DNA from 2 places in the Janthinobacterium sp. GL_088 genome. Region 2 is predicted to be linked to the other one. Evidence: riboswitches for the same ligand, from Rfam matches in the RefSeq annotation. Region 2 holds a riboswitch; the other holds the start of a gene.
The links. Region 2 has a riboswitch for thiamine pyrophosphate ahead of thiC (phosphomethylpyrimidine synthase ThiC). Riboswitches for the same ligand answer to the same signal wherever they lie in the genome.
Positions count from the first base shown of each region.

Region 1 (9,981 bases), 2.8 Mb from region 2:
ACCGGTGAATTTTCTGTGCTGAAAGTGTTTGCCCGCCATGCGCGCCAGCCGCTGTCACGCGAGAAACTGATGGAACTGGCGCGCGGCCGCGAATACGAAGTGTTCGACCGCAGCCTGGACGTGCAAATTTCGCGCCTGCGTAAACTCATCGAGCCAGATCCGTCGAGCCCGCTGTTCATCCAGACCGTGTGGGGCCTCGGCTACGTCTTCATCCCGGACGGACAGCCGCGCTGATCGCTGGCGAGGCATGATGAAGCTTTTTCCCGATATCAGCCTGGCGCGGCTGAAAAGCGGCTTGTTCTGGCGCACCTTTTTGCTGCTCGGCACCTTGACCACGGTCAGCATGATCGCCTGGTTCAGCATGATTTCCTTCATCCAGCGCGAGCCGCAGGCGCAGCAGATTTCCGCCCAGATCATTTCCGTCGTCACCATCACGCATGCGGCACTGACGCACTCGGCTCCCGAGCTGCGGCGCGAGCTGCTGTTCGACCTTGTCAGCAATGAAGGCATCCGCATCTTTTCGCTGGAAGAGGACGACCGCATCGAGCCACCGCCCGACAACTACCTGATGCCCGACATCGAGGCGCTGGTGAAGGCCAAGCTGGGCAAGGACACGCGCTTTTCCGCGCGCGTCAACGGCGTGGCCGGCTTCTGGGTCAGCTTCAAGATCGACGACGACGAGTACTGGCTGATGCTGGACCGCGAGCGCCTGCGCGGCCTGACGGGCTTCCAGTGGCTGGGCTGGGCCAGCCTGGTGTCCCTGCTGTCCCTGCTGGGCGCGGCCATCATTTCCAGCCTGATCAATCTGCCGCTGTCGCGTCTGACGGCGGCCGCGCGCGACATCGCCAAGGGCAAGCAGCCGGCACCGCTGCCGGAAAAGGGCCCGATCGAAATCATCGAGGCGAACCGCAGTTTCAACCAGATGGTCGATGATCTGAAACAGGTGGAATCGGACCGCGCCGTGATTTTGGCCGGTATCTCGCACGACTTGCGCACGCCGCTGGCGCGCATGCAGCTGGAAGTGGAAATGGCGAACCTGTCGGACGAGGCGCGTGAAGGCATCCAGTCCGACATCGGGCAAATGGACGCCATCATCGGCCAGTTCCTCGACTATGCCAAGCCGACGGAAGCGTCGAGCTTTACGGACGTCGACCTCAGTGGCTTGCTGACTGACATGACGCGCGAAGCGATGCGCCTGCCGGACGTGAAGATCAACGCCAGCATCGCCGACGGCGCGCATGCGATGGGCAACCCCACCGACCTGCGCCGCGTGCTGAACAACCTGATCGAAAATGCGCGCCGCTATGGCAAGACGCCGGGCAGCGACGTGACGGAAATCGACATCGCCTGCCAGGTGCGCACCAGCCACGGCGCGAAAAAGGTGATCATCGAGGTACAGGACCATGGCACGGGCGTGCCGGCAGAAAAGATCGAGCAACTGATGAAGCCGTTCACCCGCCTCGACACGGCGCGCGGGCAGGCAAACGGCGCCGGCCTGGGCCTGGCCATCGTCGACCGCGTGCTGCTGCGCCATGGCGCCGAATTGCAAGTGCGCAACCGCGAAGGCGGCGGCCTGGCATTCCAGATCAGCTTGCCGGCGGCGTGACTTGACATGCCGGGGTCAGTCCCGTCGGGACTGGCCCCGTGTCATCAGGCCGACGCCTGCTCCTGCGCCAGCAATTTATTCATCAGCAATTCCGTCGCCCCGTAGCCGTACAGGGAATCGCTTTCCATGCCCGGCGTATCGAAGGGGATCGATTCTTCACGGTTCAGCTTGGCAGGGTCGGCGTCCGCATAGCTGGCGCGCCAGGCGCGCTGCAGGGATTCGTTGCGGCGGATAAAGGCCGGCATGGGCCAGGCGTCGCGCTCCCAGTGGAGGCTATCACCCAGCAGGGGCCAGCGCTCGTTGAGCAGGGCCATGTCGCCCGTGCGCAGGCGGCGCACGGCCTGTTCCGGGCGCAAGCCTTCCAGCTCATCGAGCGTGGGCAGGCTGTCGCGCTTCGGCCCGAACATATACGCCAGCATGATGCGCCCGGCAGGCGCCCTGCGCGCCACCACGCCGACGGCATAGCCGCCGCCCGGCAAGGGCACGGCAAACCAGCTGCCTTCTCGGTATGGTAATGATTTCATTTCTTAAAGCCCCCTGGAATACACCGGACAGCCGCTGCTATCCGACGTTCAATTTAATTAGGGGCACAGTCTACGCGAAGCAAAGCGAAAGTGGCGCATGGTACGCCACAGCAACAAACCAATAGTTACAATATTTTCTCGTCATAGTGATACTGGGCAACTATCGGCCCCGCCTTGAACAGCGCTTCCTTCATGGCCGTGTCCAGGCGCGCATCGCGGCGGCGCATCCATTCGAGCAGCATGGCCGCTTCCTTGCGGCTGGTGTCGCCCGCATGCGCCAGCACGCGGCGCAGTTCCGGGTCCGTGCACGCCTCGAAGCGCTGACTGTTCAGGTCCAGCGCCTGCAGTGCGGCGATGGTGGCGCCGATGGCGCGGTGCATGTCGAGCGCGGTGGCCGGCAAGCCGGATTCTTCCAGTGGGACGTTGGTCATGCGCATTCCTTTTCGCGTGGTGGTGACATCGGCTGCATTCTCCACCGCGCGGACGAAAAGCTCAAGCGTCCACGACACGTTTCCACCTGTTCGGCCATAATCATGGCTCAGCAACAGCATAAACCCCAGCGGCAGGAGCCCCATGTTCAATTTCGACTTTTACAATCCGACGCAAATCCTTTTCGGCCAGGGCCAGATCGCCGCCATCGCCAGCCTGATCCCGCCGCAGGCGCGGGTCCTGATGACCTACGGCGGCGGCAGCATCAAGCAGAACGGCGTCTACGATGAAGTCAAGGCGGCGCTGGCCGGCCATACGGTGCTGGAATTTGCCGGCATCGAACCCAATCCCAGCTATGAAACCCTGATGCAGGCCGTGGCCATGGTGAAAAGCGAGCGCATCGATTTCCTGCTGGCCGTCGGCGGCGGTTCCGTGGTCGATGGCACCAAGTTCATCGCCGCGGCCGCCCTGCACGAAGGCGTGGCGTGGGACATCCTGGCGAAAGGCGGCAAGATCGTCGAGGCCGCCCTGCCCTTCGGCACCGTATTGACCTTGCCGGCCACGGGTTCCGAAATGAATGGTTCGGCCGTGATCACGCGCAAGGCCACGCAGGAAAAGCGCTCGTTCATGAGCCGCAAGGTATATCCTAAATTCTCCGTGCTGGACCCGTCGAAAACGTTCACCTTGCCGCTGCGCCAGGTGGGCAATGGCGTCGTCGATGCGTTTGCGCATGTGATGGAACAGTATCTGACCTACCCTGTGAACGCATCCGTGCAGGACCGCTTCGCCGAAGGCATTCTGTTGACCCTGATCGAGGAAGGCCCGAAGGCGCTGTCGCACCCGGACGACTACGACGTGCGCGCCAACGTGATGTGGAGCGCCACCCTGGCCTTGAACGGCCTGATCGGCGTGGGCGTGCCACAGGACTGGTCCACGCACGCCATCGGCCACGAATTGACGGCCTTGTACGAGCTTGACCATGCACAGACCCTGGCCATCATCCTGCCCAGCATGTTGCGCGTGCGCAAGCAGGCCAAGCGCGCCAAGCTGCTGCAGTACGCGGCCCGCGTCTGGGGCCTCGACGGCGGCGACGAGGATGGCCGCATCGAGGCGGCCATTGCGCGCACGGAATTCTTCTTCCGCCACATGGGCGTCAAGACGCGCCTGGCCGACTATGGCCTGAATCACGCCAGCGTGGACGCCGTCGTCTCCGCCCTCGAAGCGCACGGCATGACGGCGCTGGGCGAACAGCGTGAAGTGACGCCGACCGTCAGCCGCAAGGTGCTGGAACTCAGTTTATAGATTCCAGCCACACTGTTGTAAAACGGTCAGCCAGCGGGACAGCTGGCCGTGGTTCATGCTAAGCTGTCATTTCGCTAGGGGTCCTGGAGCAGTCATCCGGGTGAGAGATACCCTTCGTACCTGATCTGGATAATGCCAGCGAAGGAAAGCGCAAAGTACCTCCCTCCTTTGATAGCTCCTGCGTTGGCGCCAGCCGAACAAGCAGCCTGCCGTGCTCTTTACCGAGTCGGCTTGAACCACGAGCAATCTATGTCCACACCGAATTTATCTGTTTCTGTACTGACCCTGGCGATCCTGCACGCGTTTGCCGCACCCGCCCTGGCCGCAAATGACACCGCCGAAGCCGTAGACCCGCAGGCCCAAAGCATGGCCGAAGTCGTCGTCACGGCCAGCAAGGCGCCAGCCGCCAAGCGCGCCTCCGTGGGCGGTTTTTCCGACGCGCCGCTGCTGCAGACGCCGGCGTCCGTCACCGTCATTTCGCAAAAAGACATGCAGGACTTGCAGATCCGCAATCTCAGCGATGCCGTCAAGCTCGACACCAGCATCAATGACGCCTACAACGCCGTCGGCTATGCGGAACAATTTTCCATCCGCGGCTTCAAGCTCGACAACAATTCCAGCTACCGCAAGGATGGCGTGGCCATTCCCGGCGACACGCAAATTCCGCTGGAAAACAAGGAACGCATCGAAGTATTGAAAGGCCTGGCCGGCTTGCAGGCAGGCGTGGCCGCGCCGGGCGGCGTGATCGACTTCATCGTCAAGCGCCCGACCGCCGCGCCATTGCGCACCGTCACTGTGGAAGCGCGCGAGCGGGGCACCCTGTATGGCGCCATCGACCTGGGCGGCCGCCTGGAAGACACGCGTTTCGGCTACCGCGTCAACGTGGCGGCCGAGCGCCTGCGCTCCTACATCAAGGGTGCCGACGGCAACCGCAAATTCATTTCCGGCGCCTTCGACTGGCAGATTTCGCCGCAGGCCCTGCTGCAACTCGATGCCGACTACCAGGACAAGGCGCAGGCGACGGCGCCCGGCTTCCAGCTGCTGAACAATACAACTTTGCCAACCGGCATCAGCGCCGATGCCATGCTCAACCTGCAGCCATGGACGCGCCCCGTGGAAACCGTCACCAGCAATATCGGCCTGCGCTTCCAGTACGCCTTCAATGACGACTGGCACGCCACCCTGTCGGCCAACCAGCACTCGTTCAAGCGCGACGACTACACGGCCTTCCCATACGGCTGCAGCGCACAAGACCTGTACCCGGGCTTCTGCGGCAATGGCGACTACGACGTGTATGACTACCGCAGCCTGGGCGAGACGAAAAAGCCGCTGAGCGCGCAAGCCATGATCCAGGGCAAATTCGCCACCGGCTCGCTGCGCCATGAATTCACGGCCGGCGTCTCAACCTTCCGCCGCAAGGACCGCGCCGGCCTGTACGTGTACGACTGGGCTGGCGTGAGCAATATCTACCGCCCGCAGATCGTCGACATGTCGACAGGCGTGCAAGGCCCCGTGCGCCTGGTGCGCAAGGATACGGAAAACTCCGTCTTCGTGCAGGATATCGTCAGCCTGGCGCCAAATTGGAAGCTGCATGGCGGCTTGCGCCATATCAATGTCGATGGCTACCAGTATGTGCTGAAGGCCGACACGGAAATCCGCGCCAAGCACGATTTCCTGCTGCCCAACGTTTCGCTCGTCTACACCCCGCTTGACAATCTGTCCGTGTATGCGGCCTATTCGCAGGGCATGGAACATGGCGGCACGGCCGACCGCAAGGCGGAGAACGCCAACGTGGAGTTGTCGCCCAGCCGTTCGAAGCAAATCGAACTCGGCGTGAAAATGGATGTGACGCCGGACTTCATGGTGGCGGCCAGCCTGTTCCAGATCCGCAAGGGCCTGGAATTCAACCAGCCGCTGGAATTGCAGCCAAAAAAATATAACTTCGTGCGCGAAGGCCAGGCCCAGCACCGTGGCCTGGAATTGTCGGCCCAGGGCAAGGCATCGTCCAACCTGAGCCTGGGCGCTTCCGTGACGGCCCTGAACAGCCAGCAGTCAGGCACGGGCAATGCGGACCTCGACGGCAAGCGCGTGCCCAACGTGCCGGCCTTCAAGGCGGCCGTGCATGCGGACTACGCCGTGCAACAGGTGGCGGGCTTGAGCGTGAATGGCAGCTGGGAATTTGCGGGCAAGAAAGCGTTTGAGTACAACAACACGACCTTCGTGCCGTCGTACAACGTGTTCAACCTGGGCGCCGCCTGGGCCACGCGCATCGCCGGCACGCGCGCCGTGCTGCGCGCCAGCGTCAACAACGTGGCCGACAAGTTCTACTGGCGCGACGTGACGCCGGAATCGGATGGCTATCTGTATCCGGGCGCCAGCCGCACGTTCAAGGTTTCGGCGCAGTTTGACTTTTAATTGAGGGAAATAGCAGGCGCTGCAGCGAGCGCCTGTTGCAGCAAAGGCGCCGCCTGTGCCAGGCGCGCCTCCAGGCTGTCGTGCAGCACGTGGTAGGCGATGCCGCGCGCGTCGAGCTCATCAAGCAGGTAGCGGTAGATCAGCTGGCGCACGGCTTCCGACTCGCGCTGCAAGCCGTCGGCCACCCACGGGCTGTCGGGCGCCGTCACCAGGGTCAGATCGTAGCGCGTGGCATCGGCCAGCGCCGCCAGCGGCGCATCGGCGCCATGGAAATAATGGCGGCTGTAGACTACCGTCATCAACGGCGTCGTGTCGCAAAACAGGAAATTATGCGCTTGCGCAGTGGCTGCCGCTTCGCGTTCGACTTGCGTTCGCGCAATACCAAACTGGTCAGCCGCGACGGGCACCCTGCCCTGCGTCTCGACAAATTCGCGCAAATACTCGGGCACCCAGACGCTGCCGTAGCGTTCGGCCAGGGCGGCCGCCAGGGTCGACTTGCCCGACGATTCCGCGCCCAGGATGGCCACGCGCACGCAGTGCCCCATCACTTGAGGACCATCGCGCCGGGGGCGGCCGGGGCCGATTTTTTCCACGCCAGCAAGCCGATGATGGCCATCACGACGAAGAAGGCGTACAGCACGGCCGTCAGGGTCAGGCCCTTGTGCACATACAGCCACACGTACAGCACGTCGACGATGATCCAGGCGATCCAGTTTTCCAGCTTCTTGCGCGACAACAGGAATTGTCCCACCAGGCTTCCTGCCGTAAGGAAACCATCCGCATGCGGCACGTCCGTGTCCGTCGTCGTCAGCAGCCAGGCGATCAGCAGGAAGCCGACCAGCCAGCCCATGCCGCAGGCCAGCCAGCCCCGTCCGTTCAGGCGCGTCACGGGCAGGACCTTGCCGCCGCTGGCCGGATGCAGCCACTGGTACCAGCCCCAGAACGAGACGCTGATGAACAGCAGTTGCAAGGCCATGTCGCCATACAGGCGCGACTCGAAAAACACGAAACCGTAGGCGGCCGAGGAAATGATGGCGAACAGCCACGCCCAGTGATTCTGGCGGATGTTCAGCGCAACGGTTGTCAATGCCAGGACAAAGGAAATCAGTTCAAGCGGCGTGGTGGCAAAACCCAGCAGGAGAAGCGTATCGTTCATGGGAATCGTGATGAGGCTGGTGGTGCAGTATGCAATATCAGCCCTGAATAAGCAAGATTGCCTGCTCAGTGCGCTTAGGCGAAGCCGCCCTTGACGGCGCGCGCCAGCGAGCGCTGCACGATCAGCTTGTGGAAAGGCCGGATCACCAGAATGTAGGCGCGCCCCACCCCATTATGGCAATGCACGACGCTGGACATGGTGACGCTGCCATGCGGCCCCGCATCGCGGTTGCGCAGCACCGACAGGCGGAAATCCAGGTGGCTGTCATCCTCGCCCACGATGATTTCATCGTCGCTGACGGCAAAGATGCGGAAGATGCCGATGCGCTTGCCTGGCCGGGCTTCCATCTGCCTGGCCGTGCGGATGCCGAAGCGCGCCACGATGGCGTCGCGCACCACCATCAGCTTGCGCGCCCAACCCGGCTGGCTGCCCAGCAGCACGCGCGCCATGCTTTCCATGTCCATCTGGCGCGCCTGCGCGGTCGGCAGGTCGACGGCATACGCGTCGGCCAGGTTGCTGCCCGGGTACAAGGGGGCGATGCTGGCGCCGGGCGGCAAGGCCACGGCGCGTACAGTGTTGTTCATCTCTTGCATGTGCTCTCCATGTGTTCAGTGATAACATGAGCATCATACACGACAATGTGAACAGCGATAACATAGAATGACAAGCCCAAGTACTTACCATCACGGCAACCTGCGCGACACCCTGGTCGCCGCCACCATCGCGCAACTGGCGCAGCAGCACGACGCCACCCTATCGCTGCGCGAACTGGCGCGCACGGTGGGCGTGTCGATCGCCGCCGTGTACCGCCACTTTCCCAGCAAGGAAGCCTTGCTGGCCGACGTGGCGGCGGCCGGTTTCGCCAGCCTGATCGCCAAGTGGGAGGCAGAACTGCCGCCGCCGGGCAGCCTGCCCTCCGAACAGCGTTTCCAGCTGCTGGGCCAGCAATATATCGAATTCGCCCTGGCCGCACCGGCCCACTACCGGCTGATGTTCGAACACCAGGACGTGCGCCAGTTCCCCGCCCTGCTGGAAGCGGCGCAGGCGTGCTTCCAGTACGTGCTGCAGACGGCCGGCGCCGCCGTGCGCGAAGCGGGCCTCGATGCGCGCTGGGACAAGGCCGCCGCCAGCGCCGGCTGGTCGCTGGGCCACGGCTACGTGATGCTGCTGTTGAGCGGCCGCCTGGCCATGGCGGACGGCGGCGACGACCTATCGCCCGCGATGGTGCCGCGCTTTTTCCAGTTGCCGGTGGAGGCACTGCGGCAAGCGCATCAGCAAGCGGGAGAACAGCAGTGACGACCATCGCCAGATGCGCCGGCTGACCATGCAAAATCCCATGGAACCATCCACCGTTCCGGGCACCGAGGGCTATGCAGAAAATGCAGGGCAGCTCATCGCCCGATACGAAAGCGTTGCCTTCCTGGAGAAGTACCGCCCCGTTGTTCATCTCTTGCCGACGCGAGCAAGCAGTGTGCTCGACATCGGCGCCGGGACAGGCGGCGACGCGGCGTGCCTGGCAAGCCTGGGGCACACAGTGATCGCGCTTGAGCCTGTTGCCGCCTTCCGCGAAGCAGGCATGAAGGCGCATGCCCCGGCCAACATCGAATGGGTGAACGATAGTCTGCCCGCCCTGTCTGCGATAGGCGCGCGCCAAACCGGGTATGACCTGATTGTCGTTGCGGCCGTCTGGATGCATCTGGCAGCGGAAGAAAGAATGGAGGCGATGGGCAATATCAGCACATTACTCAAGCCCGGCGCAATGCTCGTCATCTCCCTGAGGCATGGACCAGCCCCTGAAGGCCGTCGCATCTTTGATGTATCTGCCAATGAAACGGCAGAGCTCGCGATGCGACATCAGCTCAAAGTGATGCTGAATACGCCGGCGCCGTCCGTTCAGCCGCAAAATCGCCAGGCGGGAGTGAGCTGGTCCTGGCTTGTTTTTGAGAAATGATTCAAGCTGAAGCAGCATGCGCCAGGGAGTTGGCACGGCGCGCAGTCAGCCAAAGCTAGCCATTATTTTTGAAACGTCATCAATTTATGCACAATATATCGATAGCCACGCTCTCCGTGATTGCCAGGCAATGCATTGCGCTCACGTGCCTGCAACGCTTTTGCCAGCAGCATGCCCTTCACCATCCGGCCCTGTCCGCATTCACCGAACACGTGTGGAAAGTGGCGCAGGTCGCGCCTGGGGATTTTGCAGCCTGGGAACGCGGCTTTGCTTCCCTGGCTGTGAACGGCATGGGCGATCCCTGGCCGGACGACCTCCGCATGGCATTGCCGGGCCACCTGCTCGGCACACTGGAGGAACTTGTTCAGCATGTGCTGGAAACGAGCGCCTGTAGCTGGTATGGCGATGACCTTCCGGCCAGCCAGCTGCAGCTGGAAGCCGTCCTTGATATCTGTGCCAGGCATGACGTGGCCGTGCCGCAGCTTGCGCACTATGCACAGCACGATGCGGCGCTGCGCGGCGGCTGGGGGCCGGTGCTCACGGATGCGGAAGTCAGGGCCTGGAAAGCCCTGATATAGCAGTCAGCCCGTCATGCATG
Region 1 covers NZ_CM174453.1:4,742,821-4,752,801, forward strand. The annotation lists gene ompR (osmolarity response regulator transcription factor OmpR) at 1-234, shown strand, start outside; gene AC3IQ7_RS21090 (sensor histidine kinase) at 248-1,606, shown strand; gene AC3IQ7_RS21095 (Imm26 family immunity protein) at 1,651-2,130, opposite strand; gene AC3IQ7_RS21100 (ferritin family protein) at 2,256-2,561, opposite strand; gene AC3IQ7_RS21105 (iron-containing alcohol dehydrogenase) at 2,704-3,861, shown strand; TPP riboswitch at 3,928-4,025, shown strand; gene AC3IQ7_RS21110 (TonB-dependent siderophore receptor) at 4,111-6,276, shown strand; gene AC3IQ7_RS21115 (AAA family ATPase) at 6,273-6,821, opposite strand; gene pnuC (nicotinamide riboside transporter PnuC) at 6,821-7,432, opposite strand; gene AC3IQ7_RS21125 (DUF2867 domain-containing protein) at 7,507-8,025, opposite strand; gene AC3IQ7_RS21130 (TetR/AcrR family transcriptional regulator) at 8,093-8,728, shown strand; gene AC3IQ7_RS21135 (class I SAM-dependent methyltransferase) at 8,769-9,383, shown strand; gene AC3IQ7_RS21140 (hypothetical protein) at 9,452-9,961, shown strand; gene AC3IQ7_RS21145 (hypothetical protein) at 9,973-9,981, opposite strand, start outside.
Region 1: another riboswitch for thiamine pyrophosphate. It lies ahead of AC3IQ7_RS21110 (TonB-dependent siderophore receptor); the one in region 2 lies ahead of thiC (phosphomethylpyrimidine synthase ThiC).

Region 2 (9,981 bases):
TTAAAGGCATGGCCGCCACGACGGCGGGCCGGACGCGTCATCTACCTCGATCCCTTTTCCGATTCCAGCACGTAGAGTTCATCGGCCTCGGCGATGCCATGCAGGCCATGCGGCCGGTCCGTCTTCGCCACGCTGAGAAAGCGGTGGCGCCAGCGAAACGTGGTGTTGCGGTGTAATCCCAGCTGCTGAGCGGCCTGGCGCACCGACCTGGAATCAAGCAGGCAATCGGCATACGCGATCCATAGCGCCTTGTGACGCAAGCGGGCGAGCGGCGTGCCCGTCAAGGCATTGAAAGTGCGCCCGCAAGGCACGCAGCGGTAGCGCTGCAAGCCGTGCGCATGGCCATGCCGGTGCAGGTGAGGCGAGCGGCAGGCGGGACAGGCCAATCGCGGCTGCGCCACGCTTTCCAGCAACGCGACGGTCGCGTCGTGCGGTGCGTTGCCACGCAGCAGGGCGATGCCTGTCTGCCGCTGGCGTCGGTTCAGGTGAGCAAACTGGGTGATAAAACGGATCCATTCGGCTGGCTGCATGATCTGCTCCCTGTGTGGTAAGTATGCAGAGTCAGACAGCAATGCCAAGGGAAGATTCCGGCAGTTCCCCTATTTACCGATGACAGAGCCAAAAAAAACGGAGGCCGCAGCCTCCGCAAAAACGCCGGGGTACGGCGTAATTAATACAGTACGACGGAGCGGATCGATTCACCGCTCTTCATCAGGTCGAAACCCTGGTTGATATCGTCGAGCTTCAGCCTGTGCGTGATCAAATCGTCGATATTGAGCTTGCCTTCCATATACCAGTCGACGATCTTCGGCACGTCCGTGCGGCCGCGCGCGCCGCCAAAGGCGGAACCTTTCCACACGCGTCCCGTCACCAGCTGGAATGGACGCGTGGAAATTTCCTGGCCGGCCGCCGCCACGCCGATGATGATGGACTGGCCCCAGCCCTTGTGGCAGCACTCGAGCGACTGGCGCATGGTGGTGGTGTTGCCGATGCATTCAAACGAATAGTCGGCGCCGCCGTCCGTCAGTTGCACGATGGTGTCGACCACGTTTTCCACCTCGTTGGCGTTGACGAAATGCGTCATGCCAAACTTGCGCGCAATGTCCTGGCGCGCCGGGTTGATGTCGACGCCGATGATCTTGTCCGCGCCGACCATCCTGGCCGCCTGGATCACGTTCAAGCCGATGCCGCCCAGACCGAATACGACCACGTTGGCGCCCGCCTCGACCTTGGCCGTGAACAGCACGGCGCCCACGCCCGTGGTGACGCCGCAGCCGATGTAGCAGACCTTGTCGAAGGGCGCATCTTCGCGGATCTTCGCCAGGGCGATTTCCGGCACGACGATGTAATTGGAAAAGGTGGAGGTGCCCATGTAATGGAAGATGGGCTTGCCGTCGATGGAAAAGCGCGAGGTGGCGTCCGGCATCAGGCCGCGGCCCTGGGTCGAGCGGATCGACTGGCACAGGTTGGTCTTTTGCGACAGGCAGAATTTGCACTGGCGGCATTCCGGCGTGTACAGGGGGATGACGTGATCATCCTTTTTCAGGCTTTTCACGCCCGGCCCCACGTCGACGACGATGCCGGCCCCTTCATGGCCGAGGATGGACGGGAAGATGCCTTCCGGATCGGCGCCCGACAAGGTGTAGTAATCGGTGTGGCAAATGCCGGTGGCCTTGATTTCGACCAATACCTCGCCCTCGCGCGGGCCCGCCAGGTCGACTTCTTCGATGGTCAAAGGCGCGCCCGCCTTCCATGCAATCGCTGCTTTGGTTTTCATGTGTGTCCTGTGTATGGTTGAAACGCTTACTTGGCTTTCGCGCGGTTGAGGAAGGCGCCGTGCAGGCCGTTCAAGGTTTCCTCGGCCAGCAGCAGCTGGCTGGCGATTTCATTGATCTTGCGGCGGCTGGACCGGGCGTGGTCGCGCAACACTTCGAAAGCCGTGTTGCGATCCGTTTGGAACTTGCCCATCAGCAAACCGACGGCCAGGCTCGTTTCGCGGCCCGCGGCCAGGGCCGCGTTCAGGTTCAGCTCGGTGCGGCGCAGCTGGCGGATTTCGTCGGCACGGGCCAGGCCCGCTTCGAACGCGGGCATCAAGCGGCCTTCATCGACGGGTTTGACGACATAGCCGACAGCGCCGTAGGCGGCCGCCTGCTTGCCCGATTCGCTGTCGCCGCTGCCGGACAGGAACATGAATGGCACGGCCGTTTCGCCATGCAGGCGCTTGGCCAGTTCCAGCCCGGACATGCCCGGCATGTGGATATCGAGCAAGGCCAGGTCCGGCTCGCGCTGGGCAATCAGCTGCAGCGCCACTTCGGCCGAATGGGCCAGGGCTGTCTCGTAGCCGGCATGGCGCAGGACTTCGCCGAGGAATTCCAACAGGAGCTGGTCATCGTCAACGATCAGGATAAGGCGTTTCGCGGCGGCTGGCTGACTCATGGGCAAAGGGACCTCGGTAATGAATGATGCTCATATTATATGCCGATTATTCGCCAAATCCGTCCCCTCACGCCTCCCCTGCATGCGCAAATAGCAGATTGAATTGCTGCATCGCAATATCCACATCGTCTGCTTGATAGACGCTAGTGATGGCCGCCACCATGTCGGCGCCACGCGCAACCAGCGGCGCCGCGTTCTCCGGCGTCATGCCGCCGATCACCACGCAGGGCAAGGCAATCTCGCGCTTGGCTTGCAGCACGATATCCAGGGGCGTCGTGACCGGATACTTTTTTACCAGCGACGGATAAAAGCCACCGAAGGCCACGTAGCTGGCGCCGCCCGCCTCGGCCGTCCGTGCCAGGGCAAGGTCGCCATAACAGGAAGCGCCGACGATCTTGTCAGTGCCCAGGCGCGCGCGCACCTGCGCCACGGACGCATCCGTGCCGCCCACGTGCACGCCGTCCGCGTCGAGCTCTTCGCACAGCTCGATAAAATCATTGATGATGAAAGGCACGCCATATTTGCGGGCCAGCGCCAGCAAGGCGCCCGCCTGTTCGCGCCGCTGCTCCGCCTCGGCGCTCTTGTGGCGGTATTGCAGCAGGGCCACGCCTTCCTGCAAAGCTTGCTCGCTCACGTCGAGCAGGCGGTCGGTGTCGTCCCAGTTCGGGGTGACCAGATACAGTCCACGCATGATGTTTTCCTTATTGAATGAATCGTTGCGGCATGAGTTGACCTGGCGCAATCGCATACGCACCGGCCAGGGCCGCATGGCAATAGCGTTGCGCCAGATCAAGCGCTTCAGGCAATGTCTGTCCCAGTGCCAGGCGCGCAGCGATGGCGGACGCCAAAGTGCAGCCGCTGCCGTGGAATTCACCGGGCAGGCGCGGCCAGCGCCACTCGCGCTCGCCGCCAGCGCCGTCAAACCAGCGGTTGACGATCACCTCGCCGTCGCCATGGCCGCCCGTCACCAGCACATTGGCGCAACCTTGCGCGCGCAAGTTTTCTGCGCCACCCAGGGCCAGCGCTTCCGGCCCGTTCGGTACGATGACGGTCGTCACCGGCAGCAAGGGCGCCAGCGCCAGCACGGCGTCGTCCCGGCTGAGCACGTCGCCATGGCCGCTGGCCAGCACGGGGTCGAGCACGACAGGCAAGCTTGGGCGGGCCAGCCGCAATTGCGCGATCAGTTGCGCAATGACGGCCGCATTCGCGGCGCTGCCGGGAATGCCGATCTTCACCGCATCGATGGCGATCTTGTCGATCAGCGCCAGCGCCTGGCGGCGCAGCAATTCCGGCGCCACCGCTTCCACGCCAAAAACCCTGTCGTTGTCCTGCACCGTCAAGGCCGTGATGACGGGCAGCGCATGCGCGCCCTGCGCGGCAATCGCCACGATATCGGCGACGATGCCGGCGCCACCCGACGGGTCGGCGCCGGCAAACACCAGCACAGTGCGGCGCATCGGTACCATCACGCCAGGCGACCCGCCATCGGCGACGACGGCGACGCGGCGAATTTACGCGGCATGCGGCCGGCCAAAAACGCTTCGCGCCCGGCCCGCACGGCCAGCTTCATCGCATGCGCCATGCGCACGGGGTCGCGCGCGCCGGCAATGGCCGTATTCATCAGCACGCCATCGCAGCCGAGCTCCATGGCAATGGCCGCATCCGACGCCGTGCCCACGCCCGCGTCGACCAGCACGGGCACCTTCGCCTGGTCGATGATCAGCGACAAGTTCCACGGATTCAAAATGCCCATGCCCGAGCCGATCAGGGAAGCGAGCGGCATGACGGCCACGCAGCCAATGTCTTCCAGTATCTTCGCCTGGATGGGATCGTCGCTGCAATAGACCATCACGTCAAAGCCATCCTTGACGAGCGCTTCGGCCGCGACCAGGGTTTCTGGCATGTGCGGAAACAGGGTCTTTTCATCGCCCAGCACTTCCAGTTTCACCAGATTGCGCCCGCCCAGCAGTTCGCGCGCCAGCTGCAGGGTGTAGACGGCGTCTTTGGCGTTGTAGCAGCCGGCCGTGTTCGGGAGAATCGTGTACTGGTCGGGCGGCACGAAATCGAGCAGGCTGGGCGCGTTCGGGTCCTGGCCAATATTCACCCTGCGGATCGCCACCGTGATGATCTGCGCCTCGGCCGCATCCGTCGCTTCGCGCGTCTGCGGCAAATCCTTGTACTTGCCGCTGCCCACCAGCAAGCGCGATTGATACTGTTTGCCTGCGATGGTCAGCAGGTCGTTATGTGTTGCGGTATTCATGTGTTCTTCCTTGTCTATTCTGAACTTAGCCGCCGCCGATGGCGCGTACGATCTCAACCTGGTCTTGTACTTGCAAGACCTGTCCCGGCCACGCCTTGCGCGGCACGACATTGCGGTTGACGGCCAGCGCCAGCGCCTGGTTTTCCAGCGACAGCGCGGCGATCAGCTGGTCCAGGGTTTGCCCCGGCGGCACCTGGTGCGGCGCGCCGTTGAGCGTGATGGATATCAATACAGGCATCACGCTCTCCTTCAGACCTTGCGGTACAGCTCGGCGCCGTTCTTGATGAATTCGATAGCCTTGATTTCCATGCCCTGCTTGAGCGCCTTGTCTTCCGCGATGCCCATGCCGGCCGCATATTCGCGCACTTCCTGCGTGATCTTCATCGAGCAGAAGTGGGGGCCGCACATGGAGCAGAAATGCGCCACCTTGGCCGAATCCTTGGGCAGGGTTTCATCGTGGAATTCGCGCGCCTTGTCCGGGTCCAGGCCGATGTTGAACTGGTCGTCCCAGCGGAATTCAAAGCGGGCTTTTGACAGGGCGTTGTCGCGGATTTGCGCACCCGGATGGCCCTTGGCCAGGTCGGCCGCGTGCGCCGCAATCTTGTAGGTGATGATGCCATCCTTGACGTCCGCCTTGTTGGGCAGGCCCAGGTGTTCCTTCGGCGTCACGTAGCACAGCATGGCAGTGCCGTACCAGCCGATCATGGCCGCGCCGATGCCCGAGGTGATGTGGTCGTAGCCGGGCGCGATATCGGTGGTCAGCGGTCCCAGGGTGTAGAACGGCGCTTCGCCGCACTGTTCCAGCTGCAAGTCCATGTTTTCCTTGATCAACTGCATCGGCACGTGGCCCGGGCCTTCGATCATCACTTGCACGTCGTGCTTCCAGGCAACTTGCGTCAGCTCGCCCAGGGTTTTCAGTTCGCCCAGCTGCGCTTCGTCGTTGGCGTCATAGATGGAGCCGGGACGCAAGCCGTCGCCCAGCGAGAACGACACGTCATACGCCTTCATGATTTCGCAAATGTCTTCGAAATGCGTGTACAGGAACGATTCCTGGTGGTGCGCCAGGCACCATTTCGCCATGATGGAGCCGCCGCGCGAAACGATGCCCGTCAGGCGCTTGGCCGTCATCGGCACATAGCGCAGCAGCACGCCTGCATGGATGGTGAAATAGTCGACGCCCTGCTCGGCCTGCTCGATCAGGGTGTCGCGGAAGATTTCCCACGTCAAATCTTCGGCCTTGCCATTCACCTTTTCCAGCGCCTGGTAGATGGGCACGGTGCCGATCGGCACGGGACTGTTGCGCACGATCCATTCACGCGTTTCGTGGATATGCTTGCCCGTGGACAAGTCCATCACGTTATCGCCGCCCCAGCGGATGGCCCAGGTCATCTTTTCCACTTCCTCGCCGATCGACGAGGTGACGGCCGAATTGCCAATATTCGCGTTAATTTTCACCAGGAAATTGCGGCCGATGATCATCGGCTCGACTTCCGGGTGATTGATGTTGGCGGGAATGATGGCGCGGCCGCGGGCGATTTCTTCGCGCACGAATTCCGGCGTGATCTCGGCCGGGATGCTGGCGCCAAACGACTGGCCCGGATGCTGGCGGCCCATCAGCTCGGCCAGGCGCTCGCCCATGGGGCCGGAGGCTTTCAGCTCTTGCAGATACTCCTGGCGACGCATGTTTTCGCGGATGGCGACGAACTCCATTTCCGGCGTGATAATGCCGCGCCTCGCGTAATGCATTTGCGTCACGTTCTTGCCGGCCATGGCGCGGCGCGGCTTGCGGTGCAAATTGAAGCGCAGCTCGGCCAGCTTCGGGTCTGCCAGGCGGGCAATGCCGTAGTCTGAGGTCGGGCCGGGCAATTCTTCCGTGTCGGCCCGCTCCATAATCCACGGCAAACGCGGCGTATCGAGGCCGGAGCGGATGTCGATCTGCACGTCCGGATCCGTGTACGGGCCGGAGGTGTCGTAGACGTAGATCGGCGGATTCTTTTCGCCGCCGAACGACGCTTCCGTGTCGGACTGGCTGATCTCGCGCATGGGCACACGGATGTCGGGACGGCTGCCTTCAACATATATTTTGCGCGAATTGGGCAGCGGCGCGATGGCGGCTTCGTCGACCGTGGCGGTGGCGGAGAGGAATTTCGGGTTGGCGTTCATTTTGGCTCCTTGGCTAGACTATTTTTAAGCCTGGAGCCAGCTAAGGAGGTTCGGAATTACGCACGCGGAAAGGCGGGGTGCGTTCATCCTAAAGCTTCCCTTCGCTGGCATTATCCAGATCAGGTTCGGAGGGTATTTCTCACCCGCGCTTGCACCGTGTTTCCACAGCGAAAGGCAGGACCCCTAGCGTTTGCCGCCTTGCGGCAGCGAGCCAATTATACGCGGTTCACGCCGCGCGGCCAGATGATTTCTTGCAGGTGTCGTCTTTGTACATCGCGCTACTTCTTCTTGCCCCAGCGCCAGGTGGTCGGTTCGCCCTTCATCTGGCAGATGAAAATGAGCACGGCAACGATGGCCGCTTCATAGATGATGTACCGCGCCAGCGAGTCTTGCGGCGGGAACAGGAAGGCGCCGCAGGCGAACAGCGCCAGCGCGCTCAAAAAGACCAGCCAGCCCTGCCAGGTGATGGGCAAGCCCCAGCCCCAGCCATAGGTCTTGGCGGGGAACCAGTATTGCTGCGGCGTTGCCGGGGGCGATTTGTCAGCCATGATGCTTTCCTTGTGGATATGGATAGCAGCAAGTATAAATCAGGCGCTGCGATGGCGCTCCGTGACATCGAGGCCGATGCCGCGGTAGCCGATGAAGCGGCTGCCCGTGTCGAACATCGGTTCACCGCTCACCTGCAAGTACTGCGTGCTGCCGTCGAGGTTGGCGCGGCTGTAGATAAAATCGAGAAACGGTTCGCGCGCTGCGATTTTTGCATCGAGCAAGGCGCGCTCGGTGGCGTTCCAGCGCTGCGGCTCTTCCTCGCTGCCGATGCCCAGCATTTCAGCCACGGGGCCGGAAAAGCGCGTCAGGTTACCCTGCGCATCTTGCTCCCAGTACCAGTCGGACGACAGTTCCGTGAAGCGCTGGAAACGCGCTTCGCTTTCGCGCAACTCCGCCGTGCGCTCTTCCACCATCTGCTCCAGCGACTTGTTGTATTCGGCCAGCTTCTGGTACAGCAGGCGCACTTCCAGCATGTTATGGATGCGCGTCTTGACTTCCACCAGGTCGAAGGGCTTGCTGACGAAATCCTTGGCGCCGGCCTGCAGCGCGCGCAGCTTGTGGCCCGGCTGTGCCGTGATCACCAGCACGGGCAGATAGCTGCCCGCCTCGATGTCGCGCAAGCCTTCCATGACTTCAAAACCATCCATTTCCGGCATCTGCAAGTCGAGCAGGATCAGGTCATAGCGGTGCTGCTGGTGCAACGCGCGCACGGCTTGCGGATCCATGGTGGACGTGATGCGCGTATAGCCGGCATTGCGCAGCACCTGTTCCAGCAGCATGACGTTCGCCTCCTGGTCATCAACGATGAGGATGCTGGCGTTCAGGATCTCGGTGGCTTGAAGCATGGCGGTATTCCTAAAAATAAGTGCTGAATTAGCGTATTACGTGAGAGTCATCGGCCAGGCCGAGCGCGGCCGCGTGGTGCAGGGCCACATCGAGCGCATCCATGAATTCGACGACCTTGATCGGCTTGGTCAGGTAGCGGAAGAAACCCGCTTCCAGGCCTTTCTCGATGTCACGCGGCACGGCGTTGGCCGACAGCGCCATCACGGGAATGTGGCTGGTGAGCGGGTCGTTGTGCAGGATATGCAAGGCGCCGAAGCCGCTGATACCGGGCAGGTTGATGTCCATCAAGATCACGTCCGGCTGATACGTGCGCGCCAGGTCGATACCCAGGTGCGCATCGATGGCCGTGAGCAACTTCAAATCGCTGCGGCGGGCGATCAATTGCTCCACCAGCGCCAGATTGGCGGGATTGTCTTCCACGTACAGCAAGGTACGCTGGCTTTCCTGCGCTTCCGGCACCTGCGGCAGCGCGTCGCCGCGCCCCAGTACCAGTGCCGGCGCGCTGGTGGCGGCCAGCTCGAACCAGAACGTGGTGCCCACGCCGACCGTGCTGTCGACGCCGATGGTGCCGCCCATCAATTCGATCAGCTGCTTGGTGACGACGAGGCCGATGCCCGTGCCCTCTTCCGTGCTGTTTTCCTGTCCCAGGCGGTTGAAGGGTTGGAACAGCTGGGCAACCTGTCCCGCATCGAGGCCGGCGCCGCTGTCGCGCACGCTGACCCGTACCTTGGCGCCGCGCTGGCTGCAGTCGACAGTGACGGAACCGCCACCCTGGTTGTATTTGATGGCGTTCGACAACAGGTTGATCATCACCTGTTTCACGCGCGTGCGGTCCGCATGCACGAAATAGGCTTCGCCGCAGCGGGGGAAATGCAGGCTGATGCCGCGCTTTTCCGCCTGCGGCGCGATCATCGCCTGGCAATCCTGCAGCACGTCAAGCAGGGACATCGCTTCCTGCGACAAGGTAACCTTGCCCGATTCGATCATGGCCAGGTCGAGGATTTCATTGATCAAACGCAAGAGATACCAGCCGCCCTTGAGGATCTGTTCGATCGAGCGTTGTTGCGGCACGGTGGGCGGCGGCACGTCGGACGCCATCAGCTGCGCAAAGCCCAGCACGGCATTCAGGGGCGTGCGCAATTCGTGGCTCATGCTCGACAGGAATTCGGACTTGGCGCGGTTGGCCTTTTCCGCCACCAGGCGCGCCTTCTTCAGTTCGGCATTGTTGGTCTCGACCAGCGAGCGCGTGTACGCCTGCTGTTCGCGCAGGCGCTGGTCCAGCAGCGCCTGTTCCGCCTCGACCTGCTTGCGTGCCGTATTGTCAGTGCCGATCAGCAAGTAACCGATGACCTTGTTCTGCACGTCGCGCAAGGCCGTCACGGAAACGATGGCGGGGAAGCGGCTGCCATCCTTGCGGATGTAGGTCAGTTCATAAATGTCTTCGATGCCGCGCGTGGCCTTGAAGACGAGCGCTTCCACGCCGGGCGTGATGACCCTGTCGAGTTCGGCACTGAGGGCCGCCGCGCGCGCGACGATTTCTTGCGCATCGGAAATGCCGGCCGGCGTCAGCTTGTCGACCACGTCGCTCGCTTCATAGCCGAGCATGCGTTCGGCGCCCACATTGAAAATCTGGATCACGCCCTGCGCATCGGTGGCGATGCAGGAGAAATTGGCGCTGTTGAAAATCGCATCCTGCAAGGCGCCCGCCTTGAGCAGCTGGCGCGGCA
Region 2 covers NZ_CM174453.1:1,115,980-1,125,960, reverse strand. The annotation lists partial or broken gene AC3IQ7_RS05070 (IS1595 family transposase) at 1-530, opposite strand, end outside; gene AC3IQ7_RS05065 (S-(hydroxymethyl)glutathione dehydrogenase/class III alcohol dehydrogenase) at 671-1,777, opposite strand; gene AC3IQ7_RS05060 (ANTAR domain-containing response regulator) at 1,804-2,436, opposite strand; gene thiE (thiamine phosphate synthase) at 2,504-3,127, opposite strand; gene thiD (bifunctional hydroxymethylpyrimidine kinase/phosphomethylpyrimidine kinase) at 3,138-3,893, opposite strand; gene AC3IQ7_RS05045 (thiazole synthase) at 3,902-4,696, opposite strand; gene thiS (sulfur carrier protein ThiS) at 4,722-4,925, opposite strand; gene thiC (phosphomethylpyrimidine synthase ThiC) at 4,946-6,859, opposite strand; TPP riboswitch at 6,939-7,054, opposite strand; gene AC3IQ7_RS05030 (hypothetical protein) at 7,138-7,407, opposite strand; gene AC3IQ7_RS05025 (response regulator) at 7,447-8,253, opposite strand; gene AC3IQ7_RS05020 (hybrid sensor histidine kinase/response regulator) at 8,282-9,981, opposite strand, start outside.